Regions from separate parts of the Peribacillus sp. YIM B13472 genome, predicted to be linked through region 2. Evidence: riboswitches for the same ligand, from Rfam matches in the RefSeq annotation. Region 2 holds a riboswitch; each other region holds the start of a gene.
The links. A riboswitch is a leader RNA that binds a small molecule or an ion and turns the genes downstream of it on or off. The one in region 2 is predicted to bind cyclic di-AMP.

Region 1: another riboswitch for cyclic di-AMP. It lies ahead of ACFX4I_RS25155 (hypothetical protein); the one in region 2 lies ahead of ACFX4I_RS15280 (APC family permease).
Region 3: another riboswitch for cyclic di-AMP. It lies ahead of ACFX4I_RS24085 (cation:dicarboxylate symporter family transporter); the one in region 2 lies ahead of ACFX4I_RS15280 (APC family permease).

The regions. Positions count from the first base shown of each region.
Region 1 is NZ_JBHZPG010000054.1:13,385-18,281, reverse strand. Features, by position in the region: gene ACFX4I_RS25165 (hypothetical protein) at 801-971, opposite strand; gene ACFX4I_RS25160 (Na-translocating system protein MpsC family protein) at 1,476-1,850, opposite strand; cyclic di-AMP (ydaO/yuaA leader) riboswitch at 2,094-2,235, shown strand; gene ACFX4I_RS25155 (hypothetical protein) at 2,627-3,010, shown strand; gene ACFX4I_RS25150 (potassium-transporting ATPase subunit F) at 3,191-3,265, shown strand; gene kdpA (potassium-transporting ATPase subunit KdpA) at 3,291-4,897, shown strand, end outside.
Region 2 is NZ_JBHZPG010000018.1:76,499-81,395, reverse strand. Features, by position in the region: gene ACFX4I_RS15295 (DUF6044 family protein) at 1-23, shown strand, start outside; gene ACFX4I_RS15290 (glycosyltransferase family 2 protein) at 40-1,062, shown strand; gene ACFX4I_RS15285 (GtrA family protein) at 1,022-1,477, shown strand; cyclic di-AMP (ydaO/yuaA leader) riboswitch at 1,830-1,974, shown strand; gene ACFX4I_RS15280 (APC family permease) at 2,112-3,938, shown strand; gene ACFX4I_RS15275 (RhaT/GlcU family sugar-proton symporter) at 4,443-4,897, shown strand, end outside.
Region 3 is NZ_JBHZPG010000047.1:23,889-28,785, reverse strand. Features, by position in the region: gene ACFX4I_RS24095 (hypothetical protein) at 87-749, shown strand; gene ACFX4I_RS24090 (efflux RND transporter periplasmic adaptor subunit) at 764-2,026, shown strand; cyclic di-AMP (ydaO/yuaA leader) riboswitch at 2,226-2,372, shown strand; gene ACFX4I_RS24085 (cation:dicarboxylate symporter family transporter) at 2,544-3,803, shown strand; gene ACFX4I_RS24080 (class I SAM-dependent methyltransferase) at 4,232-4,447, opposite strand; gene ACFX4I_RS24075 (hypothetical protein) at 4,779-4,897, shown strand, end outside.

The DNA.
Region 1 (4,897 bases), on a different contig from region 2:
ATTTACATTACTCAGGATTCATATAAAAAAACCTACTTCTTGTAGTATGTTTTATACAAATCAAGTTTAGATAAATGTTAATAAGGGACATAAAAAATAAAGTGCTCGGAGTTAGTTTAAGTACAAAAACAGTTTGTGCACTTTCACGAACTCACATTTGCTTTTCGAACGTCCTAACCGGAATAAATGCATTTCTTTTAGACAGTACTTTTAAAAAACTATTTTTTAGGGACATTTTCTTTTAGGTTCTTTTTTTATAAAGGATAGCAAATATTATTATGACTACACCTACCAATACCAGAGGAAGTATTGATGAGATGCTGATAAATCCATGAATCAAGCATAAAACCCACCTCGGTATTCGTTGTTTTCTATAGTATGAACATTTTTTTATAGCGTTATCAAAACTCAACATATATGAGAGTACCTATGACATACCACAGGAATGCAGGATGATTGGCAAAGAAAAGATTGTTATGGGATAGACCAAAAAGTTCCAAATAGAACTTTCTTATTGAACTCCCATGAAAATTAAAATAGTCTTAACCCAAAAAAGAGCGTACAAAAATAGACCCAGAAAAATACTTTTTTAAAAAAATGCTGAGCCTTATGAGTGATCTGATTGAGTTTGGTAAATCGTTAAACAAAAACCTCCAATCATAGCAAATTAAGTAGAGGCTAGCGCGACGACCAAAAAAGGATTAATCTCCCATGAGTGCTACCCATGGAGGATGCGACAGTCGGTGGTACACCGTGGTCGTCGGAGTCAGACTAACGTATGGGCGGAAAGGCACCATAGTTCAAAGACCTTCTTCGCCAGCGATTAAAACATTATCGACATAGAGACCAATTTTCATTCTCTGTGGTGAAACGCTGATTTTTTGCGCTTCATGGATGGCTAACGGGTGCGTTAGCGCCATAAGAAGGCCGCCAATTGGCGGCCTTTTAAATGCGATCATTAAACAAGTCATACATTCCAGCCAAAACCTAAAAATGTCCTTATGCAACTCCCATGAAAATTAAAAATACTCAAAATCTAAAGTAAAGCAAATAAAGACCCAGTAAAAAGATAATAAAAAAAGGCAGCCTTTGAGTGGTCATTATAGAATTAGTTAAAACAAAATTAATCGATCTTCCTTCTTCTTAGATTAAATGCAATAAGGATTAATCTCTCATGAGTGCTACCCCTATAAAGCGCGCCAGTCGGTACACCGTGGGTGTCGGAGTCAGACTAACGTATGGGCGGAAAGGCACCATAGTTCAAAGACCTTCTTCGCCAGCTATTAAATATTATGTACTTTGAAACCACATTGTTATTCGCTGTGGTGCAGCACCGATTTTGCGATGCATGTGTGGCTAACGGGGTGTTTAGTTTAAGTAAAACCCAATGTAATGAAAAATTTGTATACAATCTATTAATCTAAAATATATATAAATTTTACAAAAAAATGATAATTCATGTAATTTAAACAGTATTATTTGATGGTTTCTAAGTACCTATCTAAGTCTTTATCCAGTATAAAAACTTCAATTCTTTCACCTGTTTTAGTGCTAATATCACTATGGGAGGAAAGAACTTTACATCCAGTTTGATCTTCAACTATTTTTTCGTAATCCTTGGTGTACATTTCACGAAGAAGCGAGCGCATTTTTTTTACAAGTTTTTTGCCGGAATTGTGACTGACAAGATGCTTTTCTTCCACAGTCAGGACACCTTTAAAACGAGTAATCAACATGTCATTAATTATATATGTTTTTGCTTCCTGTGGTCCTCTGCCTATCAGATCACGCTGGAACTTAATAAATGCTGCACTTATTTCTGCTTCAAGTTTCTTTTTTGGATTTAACATAATGCCTCCATTTTATCTCGGGAATTTATGGGATTTATCATAATACCCAACCTTAGTTATTGTCAATGTAAGTTTATAAACCTATAAAAAATTTGTAATCACTAGAATTATTAAGCAAAGTTAGTTTTTTCTGACTAATTTGGCCTAAAATGACTGTATATGGTCGATTTTGAATTAATATCGTGATTTTATGAGGTTTACAAACATTTAATGATGAGCGTAGAATAATCCACATAAATAACAATTTGATATCGGCCAAATCTCAAGAAATTGAGAACGGAGGACCCACTATTTTTGGGGTTAATTCTGCATTTGCAGAAGGGATGAGATACTCTTTCGCCATCCTACCCGTCAGCTAACTTCGTCGGCTAAAGCGAAGGAGGTCATAAGACCACCTTAATTCAGGAGGCTTTTTTTGTTATGTTTGTAGCAAAATAGCAACCTGTCATTTCCGTAGGTCTTTTTATTATGCCTATAAATGAAAAGGTTTCTTGGAAGACAGATCGCACAGAGCGCTGTAAAGCTTGCTGGGTGATAAGTAGACCAATGAGTACTTTTTCTCCAATTTTATATGTTTGCTTTGCAATTCATCCAATAACCGATGCGTGAATGTATTAATTAACGCTGGGGATATGGATAGCTACTGCATGGCTGCATACATGGGGAAAGAGTAAGCATTGGTCTATTTTTTATGTTTTCAACTGGCAGGCTTCTCTTCCCCAGAAAGAATGCAGATTGAAAATAAATAAGAGAAAGTACAAATGGGGTGAAATTGTATGGGGAAAGTACTGCTTGTTGGAAAAGGAAAATTATTCAAATTTGTAAAGGAAAGTATAGGGGCCACCCACACGGATACAAGTAACGTAGAATCTGTAGACTATGATGAAGAATGGTTTAAGCCTACAAGGAACCTGAAGGAATGTGATGGAATAATGGTTCAAAACTCAGAGCAGGATAACTGTGTTTATCTATTCCCTAATTCTCTGTTTGATGGAATTAATCTTGTGAGATTATTTTCAGAGTTCAAATCTTTGAGGTTGTTTGTTGTCACTCATGATCAACAATATTCTAGTCTATATAAAAAAATGGGAGCTGATTTTGTCATCTTCAGTAAACCAGAATGTTACAGCTATAACTGGCTGCTAACAAGTGGAACCTAGTTTCTTTAAGAAACTCATAGGGGGTGAGTACATTTTAATTGTTTGAAATTTTTATAGTTTGGAAGGAGAGACGTCAATGGATCTTATATCAGTTTCACTTACAGCTTTTTCATTCTTATCATTTTTTGGATTTATCCATTTTTGTAACAAAGTTATAGAAGAAAAAGGAGAGTAGAAACGATGTTTTTATTATTTATTGTTGGAGCACTTTCGTTGTATTTAATTCATGCTTTAATTTACCCGGAAAAATATTAATAGCTACAAAACGGAGGAAATGCAAATGGATTTTTTACAAATCGGTCTGGTATTGGCACTCGTCATTATTCTGGCAATACCACTGGCGAAATATTTAGCTAATGTTTATTCCCTTGAAACAACAAAACAAGATCGGATGTTTGGATGGTTAGAAAGGGGCATTTATAAATTATCTGGTATTAATACCGGTGATATGAACTGGAAGCAATATGTAAAGGCACTACTATTGAGTAATTTAGTCATGTTTATTATTTCGTACATGATACTTCGCTTTCAAGTAGTTTTACCAGGTAATCCTAGTAAGATAGACAACATGGATCCATTATTGGCATTCAATACTGCTGTAAGCTTCCTCACCAATACCAATTTACAGCACTACAGCGGGGAATCGGGACTTTCTTATTTATCGCAAATGGTCGTCATCATATTTTTGATGTTCACGACACCGGCTACCGGTCTTTCGTTATGTATGGCTTTTTTCAGAGGCCTGACCGGGCAGCGCAGTATGGGAAATTTTTATGTGGATTTAATTCGTTCCATCACCCGGGTACTACTGCCGTTATCTATCTTAATCGGTCTTGTCCTAGTATCTCAAGGGGTTCCGCAAACCCTTGATCCTACGGCCATTGCAACTACATTGGAAGGTGCGAAGCAGAATATTGCACGTGGGCCAGTGGCTGCGTTAGAGTCTATTAAACATTTAGGGACAAATGGCGGTGGATTTTTTGGTGTCAACTCGGCCCATCCCTTTGAGAATCCTAATGGTTTCACCAATATAATAGAGATTTTATCCATGTTTCTGATACCTGCTGCTCTTCCCTTAACGTTTGGGTATATGGCAAAAAACAAGAAACTAGGTTGGATTCTTTTTTCAGCAATGGGATTAATGTTCCTTGTGTTCTTAGGTGTTACGTATTTCAGCGAACAAAATGGAAATCCATCATTGGAGAGAATAGGGATTTCTCAAGAGAATGGAAGTATGGAAGGCAAGGAGGTGCGGTTTGGAATTGCACAGAGTGCCCTTTTTACAGCCGTTACGACAGCAGCTACTACAGGTACAGTTAATAATATGCATGATACGCTTACTCCACTTGGCGGATTAGTGCCATTGGCAGAAATGATGTTGAACTGTGTGTTTGGCGGTGATGGAGTGGGGACGGTTAACATCCTTATGTACGCAATAATGGCAGTATTCATTGCCGGGTTGATGGTTGGACGAACGCCGGAGTTTTTAGGGAAGAAAATTGCAGGCAGGGAAATGAAACTAATAGCCATTACCATTCTTCTACATCCATTAATCATCTTAGTTCCGTCAGCTATTGCTTTAGCTACACAAATGGGCACTTCAGCTATTTCTAATCCGGGTTTTCATGGAATTTCGCAAGTTGTTTATGAGTTTACCTCTTCGGCAGCTAATAATGGTTCCGGATTTGAAGGTTTAGGGGATAACACTCCATTTTGGAATATATCCACCGGCTTAGTTATGCTGTTTGGCCGTTACTTTTCTATGATTGCACTAATCGCTGTAGCAGGTTCTTTACTTACAAAGAAACGAGTTCCAGAGACGATTGGAACGTTTAAGACAGATAATAGCACTTTCCTGGTCATTCTCTTGGCAACGGTAATAGTTAT
Region 2 (4,897 bases):
TTTATTTATACAGAGTCATGTGAAAAGGGGGGGAATAGAGTGAATTCACCGATACTAACGATTGTTGTACCTTGTTATAACGAAGAAAGCGTCTTGCAGGATACCATTACCCAACTATGTGGATTGGTGAGGGGGTTAGTAGAAGAAAACGTTGTTTCTGGTCAAAGTAAAATTCTATTGGTTGATGATGGAAGTAAAGATCAAACATGGAAGATCATTTATAAGGAAACGATTAATAATGAACTTGTTCGTGGGCTAAAGCTTTCCCGGAATGCAGGACATCAAAATGCACTCCTGGCAGGATTGTTTACAGCCAAAGAAGCCTCGGATTGTGTGATTTCCATTGATGCAGATTTACAGGATGATATTCAAGTCATCCCTGAATTCATTCGGAAATTCAATGAAGGGTGTGAAATTGTATACGGTGTCCGCCAGAAAAGGGACCTTGATTCATTTTTCAAACGAACATCTGCAACTGGTTTTTATAAAATGATGAACAAGATGGGGGTTAACCTTGTCTATAATCATGCCGATTTCCGGCTAATGAGTAAAAGGGCGATCGCGGAGTTGGAACGATTTGATGAAACGAATCTTTTTTTACGGGGGATCGTACCGCTCATTGGGTTTAAGACGGACTCTGTTTATTATGACCGAAAAGAAAGATTGGCTGGGGAAACGAAATATCCATTTAAGAAGATGGTTGCTTTTGCGCTTGATGGCATTACTTCCTTTTCAGTTACACCGATTCGGCTTGTATTATGGCTAGGATGTTTTTCCTTTTTCATTAGCTTACTCTTTGGGTCTTACTTTTTATGGTTAAAGTTTTATGGGCAGACCGAAACTGGATGGACCTCATTAATCACCTCCATATGGTTGATCGGTGGACTACAGTTGATTGCTGTCGGCTTGATTGGGGAATATATCGGTAAGATTTACAATGAATCCAAACGCCGGCCTAAATATATAGTTGATCTGGATCTATTTAATCCGCTCGATTTAAAAAAACGGGAGCAACTAGACAATGAACGGAACAGTATTGAAAAACTATCTAAAACACACTAACTCCTTTATCCGCTTTTTATTGGTTGGGATAGTCAATACAGCGGTTGGACTTTCCATCATGCTTTTTCTCATGAATGTTCTTGAATTCTCTTACTGGGTCTCCACCTTTATCGGTAATGGTACGGGAGCTGTAACGAGTTTTCTTTTGAACAGGACTTATACCTTTAAAAGTGATATAGAATGGCGGAGAGGAGTTGCACGTTTCTTTTGCGTCATCCTGATTTGTTATTCCGCCGCATATTCTTTAGGCCAAGCTATTGCAGAATCAATGGAAGGATCCGTTCATTTACCCATACAACAAAATGTGGCTGTGCTGATAGGAGCAATTTTTTACACAGTTCTTAACTATATCGGCCAGAAATTCTTTGTCTTTAAAAAAAGCAATTTGAGACCAATTCAAGAAGGAAGGAACTAATTAGGTGGATCAGTGGGATAATGCCCCCGGTTGTAAGAATTAAAGGGGAATCGGAAAGCGAAAATCAAGTTTAATGATTCAAGCTGGGGGCAGATCGCTTCACTTCGTTTTTCACGATCTCCATGTGGCGATCATTTTTTCCTTTTCTGACCATCTTTTGTTCATCAATTCCCTGATTTTTTTCTTTTTAGACGTTTACTTACCTCCTTTCCTCCCTTCGAACCATGTGTTTGCATGACTTATGTAATATACGTCAAGAATAAAACCTCGCATACAAAAAATAATTATATTTCTGTGCAAAATTTTCATTTACTTTTCCTTTTCACGGGAGTATGATAATCAACAGTTTCATATTTCTAAATCGCTTAAACCTTATGGTGCGGGGGACCCGGTATTGGGATTGTTACTACAATCCAAGGGGTGAATCCTTTCAAGGTAGGGCTACTCTTAGGTCCGAATCCGACAGCTAACCTCGTAAGCGTTATATGAGAAGGAAAGTGGAGCTTGTTAGACAAAAAAATTGATGTCTACAGGTCTATTTAGCTATGACTTGTAGGCATTTTTCTGTTTGTCTTGTTTTTTGCTACAGCTGGGTAACATAAACTTATAAATTTAATATGGTGGTGAATACTTGATGTTATCTTCTATAAAGAGGTTCTTGATTGGGAGACCTTTAAAATCAAATGCACTTGGTGAACAAAAGCTTAACAAAACAAAGGCTTTGGCGATATTATCTTCTGATGCTTTGTCTTCGGTTGCTTATGGGCCGGAGCAAATATTGATCGTTCTGATCACGGTCGGTGCTGCGGCATTCTGGTATTCCATACCCATCGCCATCGGAGTATTGTTACTATTGGCTGCATTGATCTTGTCCTATAGACAAATCATTTTTGCTTATCCTCATGGCGGGGGGGCATATGTGGTTTCAAAAAACAATTTAGGAGTCAATCCAGGGCTGATAGCTGGAGGATCCTTATTGGTGGATTATATATTAACTGTGGCTGTAAGTGTTTCTGCAGGTACGGATGCCATCACGTCCGCTTTTCCCAGCCTTCATTCATATAATGTAGGCATAGCCATCATTTTCGTCATTCTGCTTACAATCCTGAACCTGCGGGGGGTTACGGAGTCGGCCTCTGTTTTGGCCTATCCGGTGTATCTATTCGTTTTAGCATTGTTCATCTTGATTGGTGTAGGAACTTACAAGATCCTGACGGGAGGAGTTTCACCCGAATTACACGCGCCAATCGGGACTCCAGTAGCGGGCATCAGTTTATTCATACTGCTAAAAGCATTTGCATCAGGAAGCTCCGCATTGACAGGAGTTGAAGCGATTTCCAATGCGATTCCGAACTTTAAAGACCCAGCCCCGAATAATGCTGCAAAAACTTTAATAGCTATGGGTTCCCTACTGGCAGTATTATTTACGGGAATCGTATTCTTAGCCTACTATTTAAGCATTGTTCCTAGCGCAGAGGTAACGGTCGTCTCGCAGATTGCTGAAGAGATCTTTGGCCGGAATTTCATGTATTTCTTCATTCAAGGTACGACTGCATTGATCTTGATACTTGCTGCCAATACTGGCTATTCCGCTTTCCCCTTGCTTGCGGTGAATCTTGCAAAAGATAAATTCATACCAAGGGCGTTTACGATTAGAGGGGACCGATTAGGATATTCCAATGGAATAATCATACTGGGACTTGCATCCATCATCTTAATAGTCTCATTTGAAGGACATACAGAAAATCTCATTCCGCTTTATGCCGTAGGGGTATTCATTCCATTTACTCTGTCCCAGACCGGGATGATTGTTAAATGGATTCGCGAAAAGCCAAAAGGCTGGATGTTGAAATTAACCATTAATTCAATTGGTGCAATTATTAGCTTTATCGTCACGATGATATTCTTCTTGACCAAGTTTACTCAGGTTTGGCCTGTTTTGATTTTTCTACCTATTATCCTGTTAATTTTTCATCGAATCAGAAAGCATTATGAAGCAGTTGGTGACCAACTAAGGATTACAACTTGTGAGCCGATCTTGCCAATTGAAGGAAATATCATTATCGTACCTGTGGCCGGTATAACTCATGTGGTTGAGAACTCCTTAAATTATGCTAAATCTCTTTCAGCACATCAGGTTATTGCCGTTTATGTTTCTTTTGAAAGAGAAGATGAAAAAAAATTCGAAGAAAAATGGAAGAAGTGGCAACCAGATGTTAGACTTGTGACTCTAAACTCTTATTACAGGAGTATCATACAGCCATTAACTAAATTTGTAGATACAGTTGAACATAAAGCGAGGGAATCCAACTATAAAGTTACGGTAATAATCCCGCAATTTATTCCGAAGAAAGGCTGGCACAATATTCTTCATAACCAATCAAGTTTACTGATTAAGGCCTACTTGCTTTATAGAAGAAATGTAGTTGTTGCGACAGTGCCCTATCATTTGAAGAAGTAAGTTCCATTATCTAAGAAAAGAAGCAGACCTACATAAGGTTTGCTTTTTTTCTAATCTTTATAAAAAATTCAGCAGTAACTTACGCTGCCGATATTTGAGTATGAACATTCATTACCAACTCATTAATTTACAGTAACTATGAAGCCCGTACAATAAAAAGGATTTGCAGTAAGATGTGGGGATACTTCCTCTTTTAAAGCTTTAATTAATGTTAATATAAAACTTTCCCCATCATCATTATCCGAACGACAGCTGTTTGGGAAAGTCATTATTTCAAAGTCGCTGGTGATTTGGAAATGGACATGCAACATCATCAACATGGTGGCTAGCATCAATCAGTATCATTAAAAAGGGCTGTGTCTGCAGCCCTTTTTGTGTTGAACACTACTTTAGGGGAAACACTTCATAAAATTACCAAGGGTCAATTCAAATAATGCGAACATATTAAGAAGACAAAATGAAATTTCCTGCTTAATTTTGAACTTACATATATGGGGGTTGTAAATGGATATATTATTAGCTCTCTTGCCGGCATTATTCTGGGGAAGCATCGTTTTATTTAATGTGAAACTCGGGGGTGGACCCTATAGTCAAACACTAGGTACAACGATTGGAGCCTTGATTTTTTCAATTGGTGTTTATATTTTCGCAGATATTAAATTGTCACTCCTGGTGTTTGGAGTCGGAGTCGTATCTGGATTGTTTTGGGCTGTTGGACAAGCTAATCAGCTTAAGAGCATTGATTTAATGGGAGTTTCCAAAACCATGCCAATATCAACAGGATTGCAGCTCATTTCAACCACTTTATTCGGGGTCATAGTTTTTAACGAATGGTCTACAATGAAATCGATTATTTTAGGCGTTTTGGCTTTAGTCTTCATTATTATAGGAATCGTCTTGACCTCCTTGGAAGATAAAGAATCGAAAGAGGGCAAGTCGGGAAACTTGAAGAAAGGAAT
Region 3 (4,897 bases), on a different contig from region 2:
TGTATATTCATCCCTTATTTCTGCAATTGTTTCCAAAATAAGATAAAATATATGATGAAATATCATTTTTTGCAGGAGGACCACATATGGTGTACCAGGTCAGATTGTTAAAGGGCATTTTAGAGCCTTATCGGAGTCGTTATCAGCTGCAAAATGCAGAGGCAGTCACAAAGCTTGGATTGAAGTTACTATTTTTATATTTTCTTAGTCTTATATTATTCGCCATTGGGGGATATTTTGGCATTGGTTCAGAATCATTTTCCAAAGAAATCACGACGATGAGTGCCAATGAATTCGAAGCAGCAAAGTTGCTGATTTTGAGCGGCAGTATAATAACAGGCATTCTCGACCCTTCCATATACATATTTTTAGCAGCTCTATTCTTTTGGATCGTTACTGATATCCCATATATAAAATTGGTCATCGTTCAAATGATTCTTTTTGGCTTGCAATTGTTGGAAAAAATATTACTGATTCCTCTATTCGTTTTAATGGATATAGGCAGCGATGCCAATCCTTTTTCATTGGGGATCATCAGTCAGTATTTTCTCAGAAGTGATTATTTCATTCACTTTTTCAGCGAAATCACCATTTTTCAATTTCTTATTATTGCTCTGCAATATTTTTATTTAAAGCAATTTTCAGAACGAAATAATTATTTGGTCCTTTTAATGATTGTTCTATTCTATCTGGCCACATGGTTTGTTAAAGCCTTTTTAGCATACATCCAAGTAGGCGTATTTGTATAAGGCGGGTGAAAAGAATGAGCGGAAAATGGAAAATAGCAGCGGTCTCGATTGCGTCGATAGTCTTAATAACCGTTAACATATACCTTCTTGAAAAAAATGAAAGCAAAGTGGAACGAACTGTTTTCGTTGAAACCTGGACAAAGGTAAAAAAAGATACAATTACGGATACTATTCAAACAAATGGGGTAATTAAACCTGTAGAAGAGTTTGATATCTATTTCGATACCAAGAAAAATGATTTTAAGAAATTCCTTGTAAATGAAGGCGATGCGATTACGGCTGGCTCCTCGTTGTTTGAGTATACGACGACCGAACTTGATGCGCTAAAAGCGGATTTAGAAGCGGAGAAAACGGCAGCAGAGGGAGAAATTGCAGGGATTGAAGAATACATAGGCAAGTTGAGGTCTTATCAAGGGACCCTGGCCAGTGATTCTGGAAAAGCGGCCATTGATGAATCGGTGGAAAAAAACTTGAGTATTGATTTAAAAACAAGCTCGACGGATCTTATTAAAAGTAACATTGAGCAAGAAATGTACAAGCAGGAACTGGAAAGAAACAGTTTGAATGAAAAAGTGAAAATGCTTGATGCTAAATTAAGTTCAATTGAGGAGCAGTCCAATGCGATCGTGACGACGAGCGAGGCTGATGGTGTAGTTAAAAATATCAATAAAAACCTGAATAATCCCATCATATCCATTGTTTCAACAAATATGGCAATTGAAGGGGAATTCTCCGAAGAGGAAATGAAAAAGGCTGAAGTGGGCATGACTATAAAAGCAAGTTCCTCTGATTCAAAAAAGGCATTGAAAGGAACGATAGGCCGTATCCATTCCTATCCAGCTGAAGAGCCGTCGTTAAAAAAAGATAACAGATTTCCATTTCAGGCTTTAATCGAGCCGGAAGGCGAAGAAACGGAACCTTTGTTGGTGGGATCCAAAGTGGATCTTACAGTAATAACCAATGAGAAAGCAGGTGTACCCTCCGTTCCTATAGAGGCGGTACATTACCAAAAACAGCCTTATATTTACAAATTGACTAAAAAAGGATATGTGGATAAACATTATATTACAAAAGGGCTTAAAGCAGAAGGAAAGCAAGAAATCATAAAGGGACCGTCAGTAGGTGACGTCATCCTGATGAAGCCGAATGTGGCAGCGAAGAACCATTCTAATTTTATTACTCCGATTCAATTTGAAAAAGTGAAAGTTGCAACTTATAAAAAATTCACCTCTAGGGAAAAAGTAAGATATCTGTTACTTGGCATTTTGGAAAAATAACTGTTCCTTCAACAAGAGAGGTGATGTCAAATTATTTAGTAATTATATCAATATAACTTTATGTGATTAAAAATCGGGAAGAGTAATAATAGATACAATAGCCATTAATACAGAATATTCAGACATATTTAAAGATTTTTTCAAGTACGGATGCGAATAAATATTTACAGATTATCATTTTTAGTATAATATTTTATTATAAGTTAACTCGCTTAATCTTATTCCAAGAACGGGGGACCCATTTTTGTGGATATTATCCGCTAGGGGTGAATTCAGAAATGAAAGGGCTTTGTGTTTCCAATTCCTAACCCGACAGCTAACCTCGTCAGCGTCTTTAAGGGAACATGTGTGAATATTCACGCCAATAAGAAATCGACACATGAAGTGTCTTTTTTTTCGGCGTAAAGACAGAGTTTTTCAAAAAAGAAAAATTACTTTCTTTTATTAGTATCTTGTTTCCCTTACCGAGACAAAAATGTTTTTGCATCAAAGACTTTATGGAAGGTGAGGAAAGTAAATGAAGAAATTCAAATTAAGTTTAGCTAGCCAAATTTTCATTGGTTTAATTTTAGGGATTATCGTTGGTGCCATTTTTTATGGTAACGAGACGGCCCAAAACTTTTTACAACCATTCGGAGACATTTTCCTACGAATGATTAAAATGATTGTAGTGCCGATCATCGTTTCAAGCCTTATCGTTGCAGTTGCTGGTGTAGGTGATTTGAAAGCGGTAGGTAAACTGGGTGCTAAATCATTATCATACTTTGTTGTAGTAACTATGATAGCGATTGCTGTTGGTTTAATTTCAGCGAATATCATCCAGCCTGGTGCTGGTGTGAATATGGATAATCTGGAACAAACTGATATCTCAACATATGTGGATACAGCAGAAACTAAGCAGCATGAATCGTTCGTGGATACACTCGTTCACATTGTACCATCCAATCCAGTTCAAGCTATGGTACAAGGCGATATGCTAGCGATCATTTTCTTCTCCGTGTTGTTTGGGCTTAGTATTGCAGCCATCGGTGAAAAGGGTAAACCAGTATTCCGCTTCTTCCAAGGTACAGCTGAAGGAATGTTCTACCTAACTAACATGGTCATGAAATTCGCTCCTATCGGTGTATTTGCACTAATCGGTGTGACGATCTCCAAGTTCGGTTTGGAATCTTTAATTCCGCTAGGAAAGTTAGCGCTTTCTGTATACGGAACAATGATTTTCTTTGTAATAGTCATTCTTGGTCTTATTGCGAAATTTGTCGGATTCAATATCTTTACGTTGATTAAACTTCTAAAAGAAGAATTGATTCTTGCTTTCTCTACTGCAAGTTCAGAAGCGGTTCTTCCGAAACTCATGGAAAAAATGGAGAAAGCGGGTTGTCCGAAACATATTGCTACATTTGTTATTCCGACTGGATACTCCTTTAACCTTGATGGTTCTACATTATACCAAGCGTTAGCAGCTATCTTCATCGCTCAAATGTACGGAATCGATTTAAGCGCGTATGAGCAAATTACGCTAATGCTAGTGTTAATGATCACGTCCAAGGGGATTGCGGGTGTACCGGGTGTATCTTTCGTAGTTCTTTTAGCGACATTGGGAACTGTCGGTATTCCTATTGAAGGTCTAGCATTTATTGCCGGTATCGACCGTATTCTTGATATGGGACGTACAGTAGTAAACGTTATCGGTAATTCACTTGCAGCAATCGTCATCTCTAAATGGGAAGGTCAATTCAACCCTCCTTCCAAAAAAGAATTAGAGCAAGTTTCTTAATAAAAAAATCCAGAGTGAAATGTCACTCTGGATTTTTTTTTTTTGAATTAAAATGCGCTTTCTCTTCCGGTGGGCGATCCAGAAGCGGCAATCGGAAGAGAAAACGTTGACATCATCGTTTTCATGGAATATTTCACTTCGGTAAAAGCTCTCGATGACTGTAAACCCTGTTTCCTTCATTCAAGTTGAGTAGGGATATGGAGGTAAGTATCTTCTTAAGTCTTTCCGGATATCAAAATATCCCAAACTCATAAAGCCTTTCATCTTATTTGCCTCCACACCGAATCATTTCGTCTTGTTCCCAGAAGTTCAGATGATTTTCGTTTTTATCCCGGTCATGTGTTGTGAAAATGAAGAGTCCTTCTGGTTTTAAAATACGGTTGATTTCTTTTAAAGCCAATGTGCGGTTTTTTGCTGGTGAATTTGCATTAAATCATTAAAAGCGAAGATTGCTTTTTCGAATGATGAGTCGTTGAAAAGGGAGGTTCGTTGCATCTCCAAGGATAAAGGGGATGTCCATGTGTTATATTCATGGCTATTTTTTCGGCTTCAGTAAGCATGTCAGGAGTTAGATTGATTCCCGTTATATTTTGGAATCCTTTTTTATATAGTGCGAAGGTGGTTCTTCCTGTAACGCATCCCATATCAAGGATTGAATCATCCTGATATAAACATTTTTCGAATGCGTATTTCTCTGATTGCCATAGACTTAATCTTTTAGTTGCATCAGGGGAAGCGGTCCCGTGAAAAGAATGAATGATAAAAGCTTTTTTTAACTTTATCCATGATCAATTCCTCCAATTCTATATTTTTTACTATAATATGGATAATTATTTGGTTTAATATGGATTCTTCGTTTCGCATTATTTACACGATGCTGATGATGATTAATATTGGGGGCTATATAACTTACGTGAAAACCCAAAAGTTTGATAAAATAACATTATTGATTGAGAGCTTGGAGGGGGTCAGGTTATGAAGAATGATAGCAATGATATCTTATATATGCATATGCAGGCTTCCGAACGGTTTGTCCTTTTTAATGGACTCAATTTTCGTGAATTCGTCTATTCGCTGCCATATACCTTGGATTC